One region of the Phycicoccus duodecadis genome, then DNA from elsewhere that is predicted to be linked to it. Evidence: predicted binding sites of a transcription regulator. Region 1 holds the regulator's gene; the other holds the start of a gene.

What was found. Region 1 encodes HrcA, which represses chaperone genes, less so after heat shock. Its sites were predicted from a motif close to TTNGCACTCGNNNNNNNCGAGTGCNAA; they were not measured.
Region 2: a site for HrcA is predicted at 6,317-6,343, ahead of groL (chaperonin GroEL). Genes of this name have one in related genera too.

What each region holds. Positions count from the first base shown of each region.
Region 1 covers NZ_PJNE01000001.1:3,257,581-3,266,360, forward strand. Annotated here, with positions in the region: gene hemW (radical SAM family heme chaperone HemW) at 1-1,041, shown strand, start outside; gene ATL31_RS17010 (DUF4870 domain-containing protein) at 1,085-1,684, opposite strand; gene ATL31_RS15100 (DUF3097 family protein) at 1,795-2,670, opposite strand; gene hrcA (heat-inducible transcriptional repressor HrcA) at 2,857-3,888, shown strand; gene dnaJ (molecular chaperone DnaJ) at 3,942-5,069, shown strand; gene ATL31_RS15115 (16S rRNA (uracil(1498)-N(3))-methyltransferase) at 5,079-5,822, shown strand; gene ATL31_RS15120 (Gmad2 immunoglobulin-like domain-containing protein) at 5,844-6,899, opposite strand; gene ATL31_RS15125 (RNA polymerase sigma factor) at 6,899-7,408, opposite strand; gene ATL31_RS15130 (histidine triad nucleotide-binding protein) at 7,499-7,849, shown strand; gene ATL31_RS15135 (PhoH family protein) at 7,905-8,780, shown strand, end outside.
Region 2 covers NZ_PJNE01000001.1:2,571,093-2,579,872, reverse strand. Annotated here, with positions in the region: gene arsB (ACR3 family arsenite efflux transporter) at 1-427, shown strand, start outside; gene ATL31_RS12005 (arsenate reductase ArsC) at 420-836, shown strand; gene ATL31_RS12000 (HAD family hydrolase) at 864-1,526, shown strand; gene ATL31_RS11995 (pyridoxal phosphate-dependent decarboxylase family protein) at 1,536-2,930, shown strand; partial or broken gene napA (nucleoid-associated protein NapA) at 3,067-3,375, shown strand; gene ATL31_RS11985 (DUF3349 domain-containing protein) at 3,469-4,059, opposite strand; gene ATL31_RS16970 (hypothetical protein) at 4,068-4,376, opposite strand; gene ATL31_RS11975 (inorganic phosphate transporter) at 4,390-5,637, opposite strand; gene ATL31_RS11970 (hypothetical protein) at 5,771-6,235, shown strand; gene groL (chaperonin GroEL) at 6,463-8,088, shown strand; gene ATL31_RS11960 (NYN domain-containing protein) at 8,286-8,780, opposite strand, start outside.

The DNA.
Region 1 (8,780 bases):
ACCGACGACTTCGCCGACACCGCCCTGCGCGAGGTCGACCTCGCCCGTCGGGTGCTGGGCGACGCCGCCCCGGTCGTCGACACCGTCTTCGTGGGGGGCGGCACCCCCACCCTGCTGGCCGCCGCCGACCTGGTCCGCCTGCTCGACGGCGTGCGCGAGCGGTTCGGCCTCGCGCCCGGCGCCGAGGTGACCACCGAGGCCAACCCCGACTCGGTCGCGCCCGCCTCGCTCGAGACCCTGGCCGCCGGCGGCTTCACCCGGGTGAGCATCGGGATGCAGTCGGCCGTGCCCCACGTGCTGGCCACCCTCGACCGCACCCACGACCCGGCGCGGGTCGGCGCCGCCGTCGCCGCCGCCCGCGCCGCCGGGCTCGCGACCAGCCTCGACCTCATCTACGGGACGCCGGGGGAGTCCCTCGACGACTGGCGCACCAGCCTCGAGGCGGCCCTCGCGCACGAGCCCGACCACGTGTCGGCCTACGCGCTGGTGGTCGAGGAGGGCACCCGGATGGCGGTGCAGGTGCGGCGCGGCGAGCTGCCGATGCCCGACGGGGACGACGAGGCCGAGAAGTACGAGCTGGCCGACACGCTGCTGGCCGCGGCCGGCTACGGCTGGTACGAGGTCAGCAACTGGGCCCGCACCCCCGCCGACCGCTGCCGCCACAACGAGGGCTACTGGCGGGGCGGCGACTGGTGGGGCGTCGGGCCCGGCGCGCACGGCCACGTCGGCGGCGTCCGCTGGTGGAACGTCAAGCATCCGCGCGCCTACGCCGCGCGGCTGGCCGCGGGGGAGTCGCCGGCCGCGGGCCGCGAGGTCCTGACCGCCGAGCAGCGCCTCGACGAGGACGTGCTGCTCGGGGTGCGCCTGCGGGAAGGGCTCGACCTGGCCCGGCTCGAGGACGCGGGGCGCCTGGCCGTGGCGGGGCTGGTGGCCGACGGCCTGCTCGACGGTGCGGCCGCCGTGCGGGACCGCCGCGCCGTGCTGACCCGGCGGGGCCGGCTGCTCGCCGACACCGTCGTGCGCCGGCTGCTCGGCCTCTGAGGGTCGGCAGCCGGCGCACGGGGCGGTGCGGAGAAGCGCTCGGTCAGCGCACGAACGTCGGGACCAGCGGCGGGTTCCACCACTCGCCGTTGTTCGCCTTGACCGCACCGAGCACGTGCAGGATGAGCGCGCCGACGAAGACCACGATCAGGATCGGGATGCCGATGAGGGCGCCGATGATCGTGATCGTGAGGATCCAGCCGATGACCGAGCCGATGAAGGCCGCGATCTGCACGTTGAGCGAGTTCGCCGCGTGGGCCCGCACGAAGGGGCCGCGGTCCTTGTACATCACGTAGATGACGAGGCTGCCGACGAACCCGAGGAAACCGGCCGAGGCGACCATCGCGACGGCGCCGATGACGTGGCTGAGCATCCCCCAGGTCTTCTCCTCCTGCGGGGAGAGCGGGGCGGCCGCGGGCGGGCCGTAGGCCGGCGGCGTGGCCGGCGGCGGGGGCGGGAGCTGGCCGCTCGGGTACGGCGGCGGGGGAGGGGTGGCGTCGGTGGGCGCCGCGAAGGGCGGCGGCGGGGGTGTGTCCGTGGTCTTGCCGAGCTCCACCCGGTCGGATACGGGCGGGGGCGGCGGGGTCACGACCTCGGTGGGCTCGCCCTGGGGGCGGTCGTCGTGCGGCGTGGTGTCGCTCATGTGTTCCTCCTGGAAGGGGTCTGGACCCATCACACACCCGACGCGCACCGTCCGGTGGCGGTTCCGGGGGCGCGTCGGGGTCGGGCTCGGGGTCGGGTCAGGGCCGACCCCTACTCAGGGGCGGTCACGAAGTCGATGAGCTCCTCGACCCGACCCAGCAGCTCGGGCTCGAGGTCGGCGTAGGAGTCGACCGAGGCCAGGATGCGCTGCCACGCCCTCGCGACGTCGGCCTGGGTGCGGTGCGGCCAGCCCAGGTGGGCGCAGATCCCGTGCTTCCACGAGGTGCCGCGCGGGATGACCGGCCAGGCGTCCATCCCGAGCCGCTGCGGCTTCACCGACTGCCACACGTCGACGTAGGGATGCCCGACGACCAGGACGTGGTCGGCGTACGGCCGTACCCGGCGGGCCTCGTCGACGACCCGCGACTCCTTGGTGCCCGGTACGAGGTGGTCGACGAGCACGCCCATCCGGCGGCCGGGCTCCGGCGCGACCTCGCGGATGACGGCGGCCAGGTCGTCGACGCCGTCGAGCATCTCGACCACCACCCCCTCGACCCGCAGGTCGTCGCCCCAGACCTTCTCGACCAGCTCGGCGTCGTGCCTGCCCTCGACGTACAGGCGCGACCCACGAGCCACCCGGGCCCGGGCCCCGGCGACGGCCACGGAGCCGCTGGCGGTGCGGGCCGACGCGGCCCGGGCGATGGCCAGCCGCGCCTCGGCGGCGACCCGCGGTGGCACCAGCCTGACGGGCGCGCCGTCGACCAGGAAGCCCGGCCCGAGGGGGAAGCCCTTGAGCCGGCCGCGCCGGTCCTCGAGGTGCACCACGTGCACCCCGCCGGCCTTCTCGACGCGCACCACGGCCCCGACCCAGCCCGTCTCGACGTCCTCGACGACCGTGCCGGGCTCGGCCGCGAGCTCGACCGAGCGCCCGCGCGGGGGCCGCTTCCAGTCGCCCGAGAGCACGTCGGAGCCGTACCTGTCCACCACGGCGGCGACGCTAGTGCGTGACGGGGTCGGCGCCGGGGAGCGGCACGCGCTCCTCGACGGCTTTCGCGTTGTCGGGGGTGGAGTCGTAGGATTGGCACTCGGGCCACGAGAGTGCCAACGCGAGTGCCGCCGCGCACCCGAGGCCCCGCCAGCCCCGACGGACCCGACCGGGAGGAGTACCCACCGATGACCGAGGACCGCCGGCTCCGGGTGCTCCGGGCCATCGTGCAGGACTACGTCGAGACCTCCGAGCCCGTGGGCTCCAAGTCGCTCCTCGAGCGCCACCACCTCGGCGTCTCGGCCGCCACCGTGCGCAACGACATGGCCGCCCTGGAGGAGGAGGGGCTCATCGCCGCACCGCACACCAGCGCCGGCCGCATCCCCACCGACGCCGGCTACCGCGTCTTCGTCGACCGGCTCAGCCAGATCAAGCCGATGACCCCCGCCGAGCAGCGCGCCATCGGCCACTTCCTCGAGGGCGCGGTCGACCTCGACGACGTCGTCGACCGCACGGTGCGGCTGCTGGCCTCGCTGACCCGGCAGGTCGCGGTCGTGCAGTACCCGTCGCTGTCGCGCTCGTCGGTGCGCCACGTCGAGCTCGTCCCGATCGGGGGGCCGCGCCTGCTGGTCGTGCTCATCACCACCACCGGGCGGGTCGAGCAGCGCGTGGTCGACGCCGGCTGCGACCTCCTCGACGAGGCCGGCGAGGCCACCCTGGCCGCGCTGCGCACCGAGCTCAACGCCGCCACCGCCGGCCGCACCCTGGCCGACGCGTCCACCGAGCTGGCCGCCGTGCCCGACCGGGTCGACCCCAGCCGCCGCGAGATCGTCCGGGCCGTGGCCGCCGCGCTCGAGGAGTCGCTCGACGAGGAGCGCGAGGAGCGCGTGGTGCTGGCCGGCACCGCCAACCTCGTGAAGTCCGGCGGCGACTTCACCGCCAGCATCGCGCCGGTCCTCGAGGCCCTCGAGGAGCACGTGGTCCTGCTGAAGCTGCTCGGCACGGTCGCCGAGCAGGGCGGCACCCTGGCCGTGCGCATCGGCGCCGAGAACCCCTACGCCGGGCTGCGCTCGACCTCGATGGTCACCACCGGCTACGGCGCCGGCAGCGACCTCGTCGCCGGCCTGGGCGTCGTCGGCCCCACCCGGATGGACTACGCGGGGGCCATGGCCTCCGTGCGGGCCGTCGCCACCTACGTCTCCCGGATCCTCGCGGACTGACCGCGAGCGACCCCCCGCCCACCGACCCACCCCTGCCGGAGGACCCACCACCCGTGAACGACTACTACGCCGACCTCGGGGTCGCCCGTGACGCGAGCCCCGAGGACATCAAGCGCGCCTACCGCAAGGCCGCCCGGCGCCTGCACCCCGACGTCAACCCGGGCGCCGAGGCCGAGGAGCAGTTCAAGAAGGTCTCCCAGGCCTACGACGTCCTCTCGGACGCCGAGAAGCGCCGCGCCTACGACCTGGGCGCCGACCCCTACGCCGGGGCGGCTGCGGGCTTCGGCCAGGGCTTCTCGTTCAGCGACATCATGGACGCCTTCTTCGGCGGCCAGGGCGGCCCCGGGGGGCCCGGCCCGCGGTCGCGCCAGACCCGCGGCCAGGACGCCCTGGTGCGCCTCGACATCGACCTCGCCGACGCCGCCTTCGGGGCCGAGAAGCAGCTCACCATCGACACCGCGGTGGCCTGCGGCACCTGCCACGGCGAGGGGATGCAGCCCGGCACCTCGACCCGCACCTGCGACGTGTGCGAGGGCCGCGGTGAGATCCGCCAGGTGCAGCGCAGCTTCCTCGGCAACGTCATGACCAGCCGGCCCTGCATGACCTGCCAGGGCTTCGGCCAGGTCATCACCGACCCCTGCTACGAGTGCTCGGGCGACGGCCGGGTCCGCACCCGCCGCACCCTGACCCTCAAGGTCCCGGCGGGCGTCGACACCGGCACCCGCATCCAGCTGGCCGGTGAGGGCGAGGTCGGCCAGGGCGCCGGCCCGGCGGGGGACCTCTACGTCGAGGTGTCGGTCCGCAAGCACCCCACCTTCCAGCGCCGCGGCGACGACCTGCACGCGACCATCGAGGTGCCGATGACCGCGGCCGCGCTGGGCGCGAACCTCGCCATGGAGACCCTCGACGGCAGCCGGGACCTCGACATCGCGCGCGGCACCCAGTCGGGCGACACCATCACCCTGCGCGGCCTGGGCGTCACCCACCTGCGCGGCGGCGGGCGCGGCGACGTCATCGTGCACACCATGGTGCAGACGCCCACCAGGGTCGACGCCGAGCAGGAGGAGCTGCTGCGGCGGCTCGCGGCCCTGCGCGGCGAGGAGCGCCCGGAGGGCCGGCTCGCCAACCCCGGCGACGGCTCGCTGTTCGGCAAGCTGCGCGACGCCTTCAAGGCCCGCTGAGGCCCGGCCGTGACGCTGCCCGTCCACCTCGTGCCCGCGGCCGTGCTCGCCGGGCGGCACGCCGGTGACACGGTGCGCCTCGACGGCCCCGAGGGCCGGCACGCCGTCGCGGTGCGGCGCACCCGGGTGGGGGAGCGGCTGGTCCTCGCCGACGGCGCCGGCCGGGCGGTCGAGGGCGAGGTGGTGGCCGTCGGCCGTGACGAGCTCGACCTGCGGGTGGATGCCGTGCGCGACGAGCCCGAGCCCAGCCCGCGGTTCGTGCTGGTGCAGGCCCTCGCGAAGGGTGGGCGCGACGACCAGGCGGTCGAGGCGGCCACCGAGTGCGGGGTCGACGAGGTCGTGCCCTGGCAGGCCTCGCGCAGCATCGTCCAGTGGCGCGGCGAGCGGGGCGAGAAGGCCCGGCGCGGGTGGGACGCCGTGCTGGTCGCCGCCACCAAGCAGTCGCGCCGCGCCCGGCGGCCGGTGCTGGCCGCCACCGCGTCGACCGCCGACCTGGTCGAGCGGGTGCGGGATGCCGCCGCGGCGTACGTGCTGCACGAGGACGCCAGCGAGCCGTTGGCCGGCGTCGCGCTGCCCGCCACGGGCGACGTGGTCCTCGTGGTCGGGCCCGAGGGCGGCATCGCGCCCGAGGAGGTGGCCGCGCTCGAGGCGGCCGGGGCACGCGCCGTGCGGCTGGGGGCTACCGTGCTGCGGGCGTCGAGCGCGGGGCCGGCCGCGCTGGCGGTCCTCAGCGGGATGGGCCGCTGGCGCTGAGTCGGCGCGCCGGGGGCGCGGTCAGCGCACGGTGAAGGACACGACGTCGGAGGCCGAGGCGGAGCCGTCCTTCGGGCTGAGGGCGACCACCCGGACGGAGTACGACCCGGCCGCGAGCCGCCCGAGGTCCACCGAGTAGGTGCCGCGGGCGGGGGCCCCCGCCGACGCCGTGACCGGGATGGGTCGCGGCAGCGGGAAGGCCTGCGAGTGGTTCGGCACCACCGTCACCGACAGGGACGCCTCGAAGACCGAGGCCTCACCACGGACGACGACCGGGCGGCCCGCCGGTACGACGGCCCCGGCGGTCGGGCTGGTGATCCACACGTCGGCGAGGACCGTCCACCACTGGTCGGCCGGGGGACGGGTGACCACCCGCAGCACCTGCCCGCCTGCACGTACCGTGACCGGGAGGTTGCCGCGGCCGAGCACCGCCTGGGCGGTCCACCCCACCTGGTCGAGGGCGAGGGAGTCGACGGCGCTCGAGACGGGTTGCGCGGGGCCGCTCAGGTCGACGGTGACGCCGCTCGCGGTCACCCGCACCCGCGAGACGTCGACGCCCTCCCACGGCGGGGTGTCGACGAGCGGGACCGGGGCGTCGAGCGCGGCGTCGACGGCGACGCGGACGCGCTGGTCCGCTGCCGTGGCGGCGGTCGCGACCCAGGCGCGGCGCAGGCCGAAGCGCCCGTCGGGGACGTCGACGACCTCGGAGCCGACCACGTAGACGGGAACGGGGCCGCCCGCAGCGACGACGGACGGGGCCGGGGAGGTGCTCGGCGTGGCGGTCGGGATCGACGTGGTGCTGGCCGACGGTGCGGGCGACGACAGGGGCGATGCCGACGGCAGCGGCATCGCGGGGGTGGCCGCCCGCTCGGTGCCGAACGGGTGCACGACCCACACCCCGCCGACCACCGCGGCCACGGCGGCGGCGGCCACGAGCGGGGCCCACCGCCGAGCCCGCCGGGAGCGTGCGACCTCGAGCACGTCGTCGAGGCGGTCGGGCGGGTCGACCAGGTGGGCCCGCCCGCGCAGCGCGGCGCGCAGCCGCTCCTCGTCGCGTGAGGTGGTCATCGGGTCCATCACCGCTCCTGTCCGGCCCGCAGCGCGGCGAGGCCGCGGTGGGCGTGGGTCTTGACCGAGCCCGGCGAGATGCCCAGGGCGTCGGCGATCTCGGCCTCGGAGAGGTCGAGGTAGTAGCGCAGGACGAGCACCTCGCGCTGGCGCTGCGGCAGGCGGGTCAGCGCGCCCACGAGCTCGTCGCGCTGCTCGGCGGCCACCACGGTGTCGGACGGGGAGAGCGCCAGCACGACGCGCTCCGCCGCCAGGGCCGCGGCGTAGCGCTGGCGGACCCCGCGCCGGCGCAGGGCCGACCGGGCACCGTTGACCACCGAGCGCCGCAGGTAGGCCGCCGCCGCGGCCGGGTCGTCGAGGCGCCCCCAGCGCCGGTGCAGCGAGACGTAGGCGTCCTGCACCACCTCCTCGGCGTCCTGCTCGTCGTGCAGCAGCAACCAGGCGAGGCGGACCAGGCCGCGCGCGTGCGCGGCGTACAGGTCGCCGATCGCGAGGTCGAGCCCGCGGCGCTGGTCCACGGCTGCCATTGTCATACCCCACAGACGCGTGGCGCGGACATCCGGTTGACACGGGGTGGCGCGGCACCTCCTGGGCCCTAGGGTCGGGGGATGACCGAGACCGTCGCCGACTGCCTGTTCTGCCGGATCGTCGCGGGCCAGATCCCCGCCACCGTCGTCGCCGAGACTGAGCACTCGCTCGCCTTCCGCGACATCGACGGCCAGGCCCCCACGCACGTGCTGGTCGTCCCGCGCCGGCACGTGCCCGACGCCGTCTCGCTGGCCACCGCGTCGGCGCGCGAGCTCGCCGACGTCGTCACGCTCGCGGCGCGGGTGGCCGCGGAGGAGGGGCTCGAGGGCTACCGGCTCGTCGCCAACACCGGAGCCGCGGCCCAGCAGTCGGTCTTCCACGCCCACCTGCACGTCCTGGGCGGTCGGGAGCTCACCTGGCCCCCCGGCTGACCGTGCCGTTTCCCGGATGTCCGGCGTCGGTGCCGCCCCGTAGACTGGGCGCACGATGACAGACGCCTCCTCCCACGAGCCCGTGTCCCCCGCGGCGGCCGGCTCCACCCAGCCCCACGTGCCCCAGCACACCGTCACGATCCCGGCCGACGTCTCGATGGTGTCCCTCCTCGGCCCGCGCGACGAGCTGCTGCGCACCATGGAGCGGATGTTCCCGTTGGTGCAGCTGCACGTGCGCGGCAACGAGTTCCACATCGGGGGCCCGAGCGCCGAGGTCGCCCTCGTCGAGCGCCTGCTCGACGAGCTGCTGCTCGTCCTCGACGGCGGCCAGCCGCTCAACCGCGACGCCGTCGAGCGCTCGATCATGATGCTGCGCACCCAGACCGTCGAGCGGCCCGCCGACGTGCTGACGATGAACATCGTCAGCAACCGTGGGCGCACCATTCGTCCCAAGACGCTCGGGCAGAAGCAGTACGTCGACGCCATCGACGCCAACACCGTCGTCTTCGGCATCGGCCCCGCGGGCACCGGCAAGACCTACCTGGCGATGGCCAAGGCCGTGGCGGCCCTGCAGGCCAAGCAGGTCAACCGGATCATCCTCACCCGCCCCGCGGTCGAGGCCGGCGAGCGGCTGGGCTTCCTGCCCGGCACCCTCAACGACAAGATCGACCCCTACCTGCGCCCGCTGTACGACGCGCTGCACGACATGGTCGACCCCGAGTCGATCCCGCGCCTGCTGGCGGCCGGCACCATCGAGGTCGCCCCGCTGGCCTACATGCGCGGGCGCACGCTCAACGGCGCGTTCATCATCCTCGACGAGGCCCAGAACACCTCGCCCGAGCAGATGAAGATGTTCCTCACCCGCCTCGGCTTCGGTTCCAAGATGGTCGTCACCGGCGACGTCACCCAGGTCGACCTGCCCGGCGGCACG
Region 2 (8,780 bases), 690 kb from region 1:
CGGCGAGAAGCGTTGGGGGAGAGCGGCCTACGAGCGGTCGTTCCTGCCGCGCATCGGGCCCTGGGCGCTGTACGGCCTGCTGTTCACCATCGTCGTGCTCTTCGCCCTCCAGGGCGAGCGGATCACCGGCAACCCGTTCGACGTCGCCCGCATCGCGCTGCCGCTGCTCGGGTACTTCGCGCTGATGTGGGGTGGCGGCAACCTGCTCGGCCGGGCGCTGGGCCTGACGTACGAGCGCACCACCACGCTCGCGTTCACCGCCGCCGGCAACAACTTCGAGCTCGCCATCGCGGTCGCCATCGCCACCTTCGGCGTCACCTCGGGCCAGGCGCTCGCGGGCGTCGTCGGCCCCCTCATCGAGGTGCCGGTGCTCGTCGGCCTCGTCTACGTCTCGCTGGCCCTCCGGAAGAGGTTCCCCCATGGCTGACCGCCCGTCCGTCCTGTTCGTCTGTGTGCACAACGCGGGCCGCTCGCAGATGGCCGCCGCTTGGCTCACGCGCCTCTCCGGCGGTGCCGTCGAGGTCCGCTCGGCCGGCAGCGCGCCCGGCGAGGCCGTCAACCCGGTGGCCGTCGAGGCGATGCGCGAAGTAGGGGTCGACATCGCGGCCGAGCGCCCGAAGCTCCTCACCCCCGACGCCGTGCAGACCTCCGACGTCGTCGTGACGATGGGCTGCGGCGACGCCTGCCCCTTCTTCCCCGGCGTGCGCTACGAGGACTGGGTGCTCGACGACCCGGCCGGCCAGGGCATCGAGGTCGTGCGTCCCATCCGCGACGAGATCCGGCGGCGCGTCCTCGGGCTGCTCGACGAGCTCGGCGTGGAGCCGGTCGACGCCTGAGCGGAGCCGGTCGGCAGACTGGGGCCCGTGACCTCGACGCCCCGCTGGCCCACCGTGTTCTTCGACCTCGACGGGACCCTGGCCGACACCATCCCGCTCATCGTCGCGTCCTACCAGCACGCGTTCCGCACCGTGCTCGGCGAGGAGGTCGACGACGCGCGGGCCCGGGCCTGGATCGGCCGGCCGCTGCTCGAAGCCCTGCTCGAGGAGAGCCCCGAGCACGGTCACGCCCTCGACGTCGCCTACCGCGAGTGGAACCTGGCGAACACGGCTGCGCTCATCCGGCGCTACGACGGGGTGCCAGAGCTGCTCGAGGCCCTCACCGCCGCCGGCGTGCGCGTCGCCGTGGTGACCTCGAAGCGGGAGCAGACCGCGCGCCTGGCGCTCGAGGGTGTCGGCATCGACCACCTGGTGCGGGTGGTCGCCGGGCTGGAGGACACCGAGCGCCACAAGCCCGCGCCCGACCCCCTCCTGCACGGCGCCGCCGCCCTCGGTGTCGACCCCGCCACCTGCGCGTACGTCGGCGACGCGACCGTCGACCTGCAGGCCGCCCGAGCCGCCGGGATGGCCGCCGTGGCGGTCACCTGGGGCGCCGGGGAGCGGGACGCGCTGGCGGCCGAGGAGCCCGACGCGCTGGTCGACGACGTCACCGCCCTGGGCGCACTCCTGCTGGGGCGCGCGGGCTCCTAGACTCCGGGCGTGCACCCCACGACCCCGTACCAGCGCAACGCGCACGAGGAGCTCACGGCGCTGCTCGACGCCGTCACCGAGTACGCCGAGGAACGCATCCGGATGGAGCCACCGCTCGACCGGCCGCGCACCCAGGAGGACCTCGACGCCACCCTCGGCCGCACCATCACGGCCGCCGGGGTGGGCGGTGCCGAGGCGATGCGGCTCTTCGCCGACGAGCTGGCCCCGGCGTGCCTCTCCACCGACCACCCGCGCTTCCTGTCCTTCATCCCGTGCGCGCCGTCCGACGCCGCCGTGATGTTCGACCTCGTGGTCGGTGCGTCGTCCATCTACGCGGGGTCCTGGCTCGAGGGCTCGGGCGCGGTGTGGGCCGAGAACCAGGCCCTGCGCTGGGTGGCCGACCTGGTCGGGATGCCCGAGCAGGCGGGCGGGGCGTTCGTGCCGGGCGGCACCATCGGCAACCTCTCGGCGCTGGTCGCGGCCCGGGCCACCGCCCGTCACCGCGCCCCCGAGGGCGTGCGGCCCTGGCGGGTGGCGGCCACCGGGGGCGCCCACAGCTCGATCGCGTCGGCCTGCGAGGTGATGGACGCCGAGCTCGTGGGGGTGCCGGCCGACGACCTCGGGCGGCTCACCGGGCCGGCCCTGCGCGCGCTGCTCGAGGCCCAGGGGCCCGAGACGTTCTTCGCGGTCGTGGCCACCGCCGGCACGACGAACTTCGGCATCGTCGACGACCTGGCGTCGGTGGCCGAGGTGTGCCGCGACCTCGGCGTCTGGTTCCACGTCGACGGCGCGTACGGCGGGGCAGGCCTCGCCGCACCCTCGGTGCGCGAGCTGTTCGCGGGGGTCGAGCACTGCGACTCCTTCATCGTCGACCCCCACAAGTGGCTCTTCGCGCCCTTCGACTGCTGCGCGCTGCTCTATCGCGAGCCGGGGCTGGCCCGCGCCGCGCACACCCAACGCGCCGGGTACCTCGACGTCCTCAACGAGGCGCCTGACTGGAACCCCACCGACTACTCGGTGGGGCTCACCCGGCGGGCCCGCGGCTTGCCGTTCTGGTTCTCGCTGGTGGTCAACGGCACCGACGCCTACACCGCGGCGGTCGAGCGCACCCTGGAGGTGGCCCGGTTCGCGGAGGAGGAGATCGGGCGGCGCCCCCACCTGGAGCTGGTGCGCGAGCGCGACCTGTCGGTGGTGGTCTTCCGCCGGCTCGGCTGGACCCCGGCGCAGTACCAGGCGTGGTCGGACGCGATGCTGGCCGACGAGCTCGCGTTCGTCGTCCCGACGACCCACCAGGGCGAGACGCTCGCGCGGTTCGCCATCGTCAACCCGGCCACGACCGAGGACGACATCCGCACCATCCTCGACACCATGGACGAGGACCCGGCCGGGCTGATCGCTCGGTGAGGCCGTTGGGACGGGTGTGACTCGTGAGTCGGCTTCGGAGCGATCTGTCCAGCCGACACGCGGCAGGCGCGCCGAGAGGAATGACAGGCGTGTCATTCGCCGGGTATGGTGAGCGCGAGCCAGCCGCAGCGAACCGAAGGGTCGAGAACACACCGTGAGCGTCGTCGATCACGCCAGCACCGCCGTCAGCGCCCCGGAGCTCTCCGAGCGCGACCGCGAGGTCCTGGCCTTCGAGCGCCAGTGGTGGAAGTACGCCGGCTCCAAGGAGACCGCCATCAAGGAGCTCTTCGACATGAGCTCCACGCGGTACTACCAGGTGCTGAACGCGCTCATCGACAGCCCGGTCGCGCTGGCCCACGACCCGATGCTGGTCAAGCGGCTGCGCCGGCTGCGCGCCAGCCGCCAGCGCGCCCGCTCGGCCCGCCGTCTCGGCCTGGAGCCCTGAGCGCGCCGCATCCCCCCAGCCAGCGACGCCCGTCCGTGAGGGAAGCCGGACGGGCGTCCCTGTGCCCGCCCACTCCGTGCGCCCCCGCGCGCGTCAGGGCAGGTCGGGGTCGGGGAACTCGACCGGCCAGCCCTTCTTCGCGAGCTGGGCGCGCACCCGTCGCAGGTCCTGCTCGCTCGGGGCCGTGTTGGTGTACGACTGGATGGCCGCCGCGATGTCGCTCGGGCCCGCCGGGCTGACGTCGGCGCGGCGCAGGGCCTTGGCCACCTTCTTGACCTCGGAGCGGGTCAGGCGCCGCTCGAGCAGCGCCAGCAACGGCACGTAGTCGTGCTCGGGGACGCCACCGGGGTAGCCCTCGCGCAGCCAGTTGACGATGCGGGCCAGCGGGCTGCCCTCGCGCGGCGGTGCCTCGTCCTCGCCCTCGTCCATCCCGCCCAGCGGCCAGCCGCCGAGCACGAGCTTGGCCGACACCTGGCGGATCTGCTCCTCCTCCGGGACCAGTGCTCGCACCGCCCGCTGCGACAGCAGGCCCTCGGCGGCGAGGCGGCGCAGGACGTCGTGGGCGGCGTCGGTGCCGAGCCGCTCCTGCAGCACGGCGCCGAGCGCGGCGGCCTCCTTGTCGCCGACCCCCCCGGGGAAGCCGGTGCGGATCCAGGCGATCACCTCGTGGGACAGCTGGGGCATCGGGGGCCTCACTTCTTGTCGACGATGGTCGGGATGACGTGCTCGAAGCTGACGGCCTTGCCGAACCCCGAGGCGACGATCAGCATGAGGCCGAGCACGATGGCGCCGAGCACCAGCAGCACCAGGACCCCTGCCACCAGCCGCCCCAGCGCGCTCTGGTGCCGGCGCACCGACCCGTCGGCCCCGATGGTGCTCGTCGAGCCCAGGGTGAGGGCGCGCATGGCGAGCGCGTAGACGACGGGGAGGCCGGCGCCGAAGACGAGACTGGCGAGGAGGACCTTGCCGGCGCCCTGCAGGGCGAGTTCGAGGCTGCGCACGGGGTTCTCCTGGTCAGTGGGTGGGGGTGCGGGTGGGGGCGGCGGTCGGCGGGGTGCCGTCCTTGGGCCGGTCGGGTCGGTCGGAGCGGTCCCAGTCGTCGGTGACGTTGTGGGCGCCGACGTGCCCGACCCGCGAGCGGCGGTACATCCAGAAGGAGGCGGCGCAGAGGATGACGAACACCAGGAGCGCGCCGGGGACGCCGCCCAGGGTGTGGCCGATCCACCACATCAGCGCGCCCATGCCGGCGGCGATCGGGAAGGTCATGGCCCACGCCACGACCATGCGGCCGGCGGTGCCCCAGCGCACGTGGGTCCCGCGGCCGAGGCCGCCACCCAGCACCGAGCCGGTGGCGACGTGGGTCGTCGAGAGCGCGAAGCCGAGATGGCTCGAGGCGAGCAGCACGGCCGCGGTCGCCCCGTCGCTCGAGAGCCCCTGGCGCGGCGTGATGTCGACCAGGCCCTTGCCGAGCGTGCGGATGATGCGCCATCCGCCGATGTAGGTGCCGGCGGCGATGGCCAGCGCGGCGCTGATCTTGACCCAGACGGGGACGGCGTCGGTGCGGTCCCAGTGGCCGCTCGCGATGAGGGCGAGGGTCATCACGCCCATCGTCTTCTGGGCGTCGTTGGTGCCGTGGGCGATCGAGACCAGCGAGGCGCTGCCGATCTGCCCCCAGCGGAAGTAGCGCTCCTCGAGGCGGTCCATCACCGAGTTCGTGATGCGGTGCACCAGCCAGCAGCCGACGAAGGCGACCGCCATGGCCACCACGGGCGACAGGAGCGACGGCAGCAGGATCTTGCCCACGACGCCGTCCAGCTTGGTGCCGTCGCCGGTCCACTTGACGCCGGCCAGGCCGAGGCCGGCAGCGCCGGCGCCGGTGAGGCCGCCGAGCAGCGCGTGCGACGAGCTCGAGGGCAGGCCGAGCAGCCAGGTCAGGAGGTTCCAGACGATGCCGCCGACGAGGCCGGCCAGCACGATGAGGAGCAGCGCCTCCCCGCCGTCGCTGAGCAGCTCGGGCCGCGGGGCTCCGGACTTGTCCTGGAGCTTGATGACGGCGTTCGACACCGTGAGCGCCACCTCGACCGAGAGGAAGGCCCCGACGAGGTTGAGCACGGCCGAGAGCCCGACCGCGACCTTGGGGGCGAGCGCCCCGGTCGAGATCGAGGCGGCCATCGCGTTGGCGGTGTCGTGGAAGCCGTTCGTGAAGTCGAAGGCGAGGGCGGTCACGATGACCAGCGCGAGGATGACGGTAGGTGCGTCCACGAGGGAACAGTGTGGGGTGGTCACGCCCGGTTCACCAAGGTCAGAGGTCCCGTTCACGCGCTGTTCATCTTGGGGGCGGGGCGGCCGGTGCTCACGGTGCCGGTGGGATGGGGCGGGCTGCGACGATGGCGGGATGAGCGATCTCGACTGGAGCACCCCGGAGGGCCTCGCGGCCATCCGCACCCACCTCGCCGCGCAGATCGACGGCTGGCAGGCACCGGAGGCCTACGCGGTGGCCCTGTCGCCCGCGTCGTCCTCGCCCGAGTGGGTCCTCCCGCACGTGAACGCGCCCGGCGGCCGGCACCAGCTGCCGGCGGTCGTGCTCGCGACCATCCTCGGCCATGACGGGTCGACGGCGAGCCTGCCGCTCTCGCGCACGGACCTCGAGGCGGCCGTCGCCTCCCTCGAACCGGCCGAGGCCTGCACCGCGATGGGCCACCCCAACCTCGCCGCCTGGCGGGCGGTACTGCACGAGCTGGACGGCAACCCGGCCCGGGAGGCCGTCGCGGTGTTCGTCGCCGACCTCGGCGACCCGGTCACCTCGGAGGCCGACGCGTCCCTGCGGGTGGCCGTCCAGGGCGTGACCCCCGAGGTCTGAGGCGCAGGGAGGCGGCCTCCGGGCCGCCCTCTGCGCGGGGCGACCGTTTGCACTCTCACCCCGAGAGTGCCAATAATGGCGTTAGCACTCTCCCCGTGAGAGTGACAGTTTTCGACCGGCCCGGTGAGGGTCGGGGCGCCCCGGCGACGTGAGCCGCGGCCCCCGGCCCGTCCGTCGCGGGCACCGACCGGTCACCACCTTCGATTCGCGTGGGAGGAACCACCCGAATGGCCAAGATCATCGCTTTCGATGAAGAGGCACGCCGCGGTCTCGAGCGGGGTATGAACACCCTGGCCGATGCCGTCAAGGTCACGCTGGGCCCCAAGGGCCGCAACGTCGTGCTGGAGAAGAAGTGGGGCGCGCCCACGATCACCAACGACGGCGTCTCCATCGCCAAGGAGATCGAGCTCGACGACCCCTACGAGAAGATCGGCGCCGAGCTCGTCAAGGAGGTCGCCAAGAAGACCGACGACGTCGCCGGCGACGGCACGACGACGGCGACCGTGCTGGCTCAGGCCCTGGTGCGCGAGGGTCTGCGCAACGTCGCGGCCGGCGCCAACCCGATGGCGCTCAAGCGCGGCATCGAGAAGGCCGTAGCCGCCGTGTCCGACGAGCTCCTGGCCCAGGCCAAGGACGTCGAGACCAAGGAGCAGATCGCCGCGACCGCGTCGATCAGCGCCGCCGACCCCCAGATCGGCGAGATGATCGCCGAGGCCATGGACAAGGTCGGCAAGGAAGGCGTCATCACCGTCGAGGAGAGCAACACCTTCGGCCTCGAGCTCGAGCTCACCGAGGGCATGCGCTTCGACAAGGGCTACATCAGCCACTACTTCGTCACCGACACCGAGCGGATGGAGGCCGTGCTCGAGGACCCCTACGTCCTCATCGCGAACTCCAAGATCGGGTCCATCAAGGACCTGCTGCCGCTGCTCGAGAAGGTCATGCAGTCCGGCAAGCCGCTGCTGATCATCTCCGAGGACGTCGAGGGCGAGGCCCTCAGCACCCTCGTGGTGAACAAGATCCGCGGCACCTTCAAGTCCGTGGCCGTCAAGGCCCCCGGCTTCGGCGACCGTCGCAAGGCCATGCTCGGCGACATCGCGATCCTCACCGGCGGCCAGGTCATCAGCGAGGAGGTCGGGCTCAAGCTCGACACCGCCGACCTGTCGCTGCTCGGCAAGGCCCGCAAGGTCGTCGTCACCAAGGACGAGACGACCATCGTCGAGGGTGCTGGTGACCAGGACCAGATCACCGGTCGGGTCAACCAGATCCGCGCCGAGATCGAGAAGTCGGACTCCGACTACGACCGCGAGAAGCTCCAGGAGCGCCTCGCCAAGCTCGCCGGCGGCGTCGCCGTCATCAAGGCGGGCGCGGCCACCGAGGTCGAGCTCAAGGAGCGCAAGCACCGCATCGAGGACGCCGTCCGCAACGCGAAGGCCGCCGTCGAGGAGGGCATCGTCGCCGGTGGTGGCGTGGCCCTCATCCAGGCCGGGGCCAAGGCGTTCGCCACCCTCGACCTCGAGGGTGACGAGGCGACCGGCGCGAACATCGTCCGGGTCGCCATCGAGGCGCCGCTCAAGCAGATCGCGATCAACGCCGGTCTCGAGGGCGGGGTCGTGGCCGCGAAGGTCAGCAACCTCGAGCCGGGCTGGGGCCTCAACGCCGCCACGGGCGAGTACGTCGACCTCGTGGCCGCGGGCGTCATCGACCCGGCCAAGGTGACCCGCTCGGCGCTGCAGAACGCCGCGTCGATCGCCGCGCTGTTCCTCACCACCGAGGCGGTCATCGCCGACAAGCCCGAGAAGGCCGCTCCGGCCATGCCGGGTGGCGACGACATGGGGGGCATGGGCTTCTGAGCCCACCCCACGTCACGCACCGACGGGCGCTCCTCCAGCCGGAGGGGCGCCCGTCGGCGTCCTCCGTCCAGAGCGTCCTCGCCCCACCTCACCTGTCCCGGCTTTTCGGGGTCACCCCGAAAAGCCGGCCTCACCCCGGCTCGGAGCCGGGGTCTCGCGGAGGAGCCGGGGTCTCGAGCCGCCGGATGCCGGCGATCTCAGTCCTCGGGGCTGCCCACCACGTGCAGCCACCCCGAGAGTTCGGCCCGCTCGTCGTCCGCGAGGTCGAGCCCGGCCAGCTCGCACTGCTGCAGGACGCTCGCCAGGAGGGCCCGACCGATCGTCTCCGCGTCCGGACCGGGCTGGTCGGTCAGGGGTGTCCCGGCGTTGCGGCAGGCGCGCACCGCGTAGCTGAATGCCTGGCGGGAGATCTCGACGCCCTCGGCAACGGCCTGGTCGCGGGCCCACTTGGTCGCCTCGCTGAAGTCGAAGTCATGCGTCACGCAGTAGGCCTCGAGGGTGCCGTAGACGACAGGCCACGACGAACTGGGGATGCGGGGCAGGCTCGACACCGCCGCCACGCGCGAGACCGTGGCCGGCAGGTCCGGCGTCGACCGCGGCGCGATCGGCGGCGTCTCGTGACGGCGTTCGTCCCAGACGTGGTGCTGTGAGAACTGGGCTCCGGGCAGCGACAGCCTGCGCAACGCGGCTAC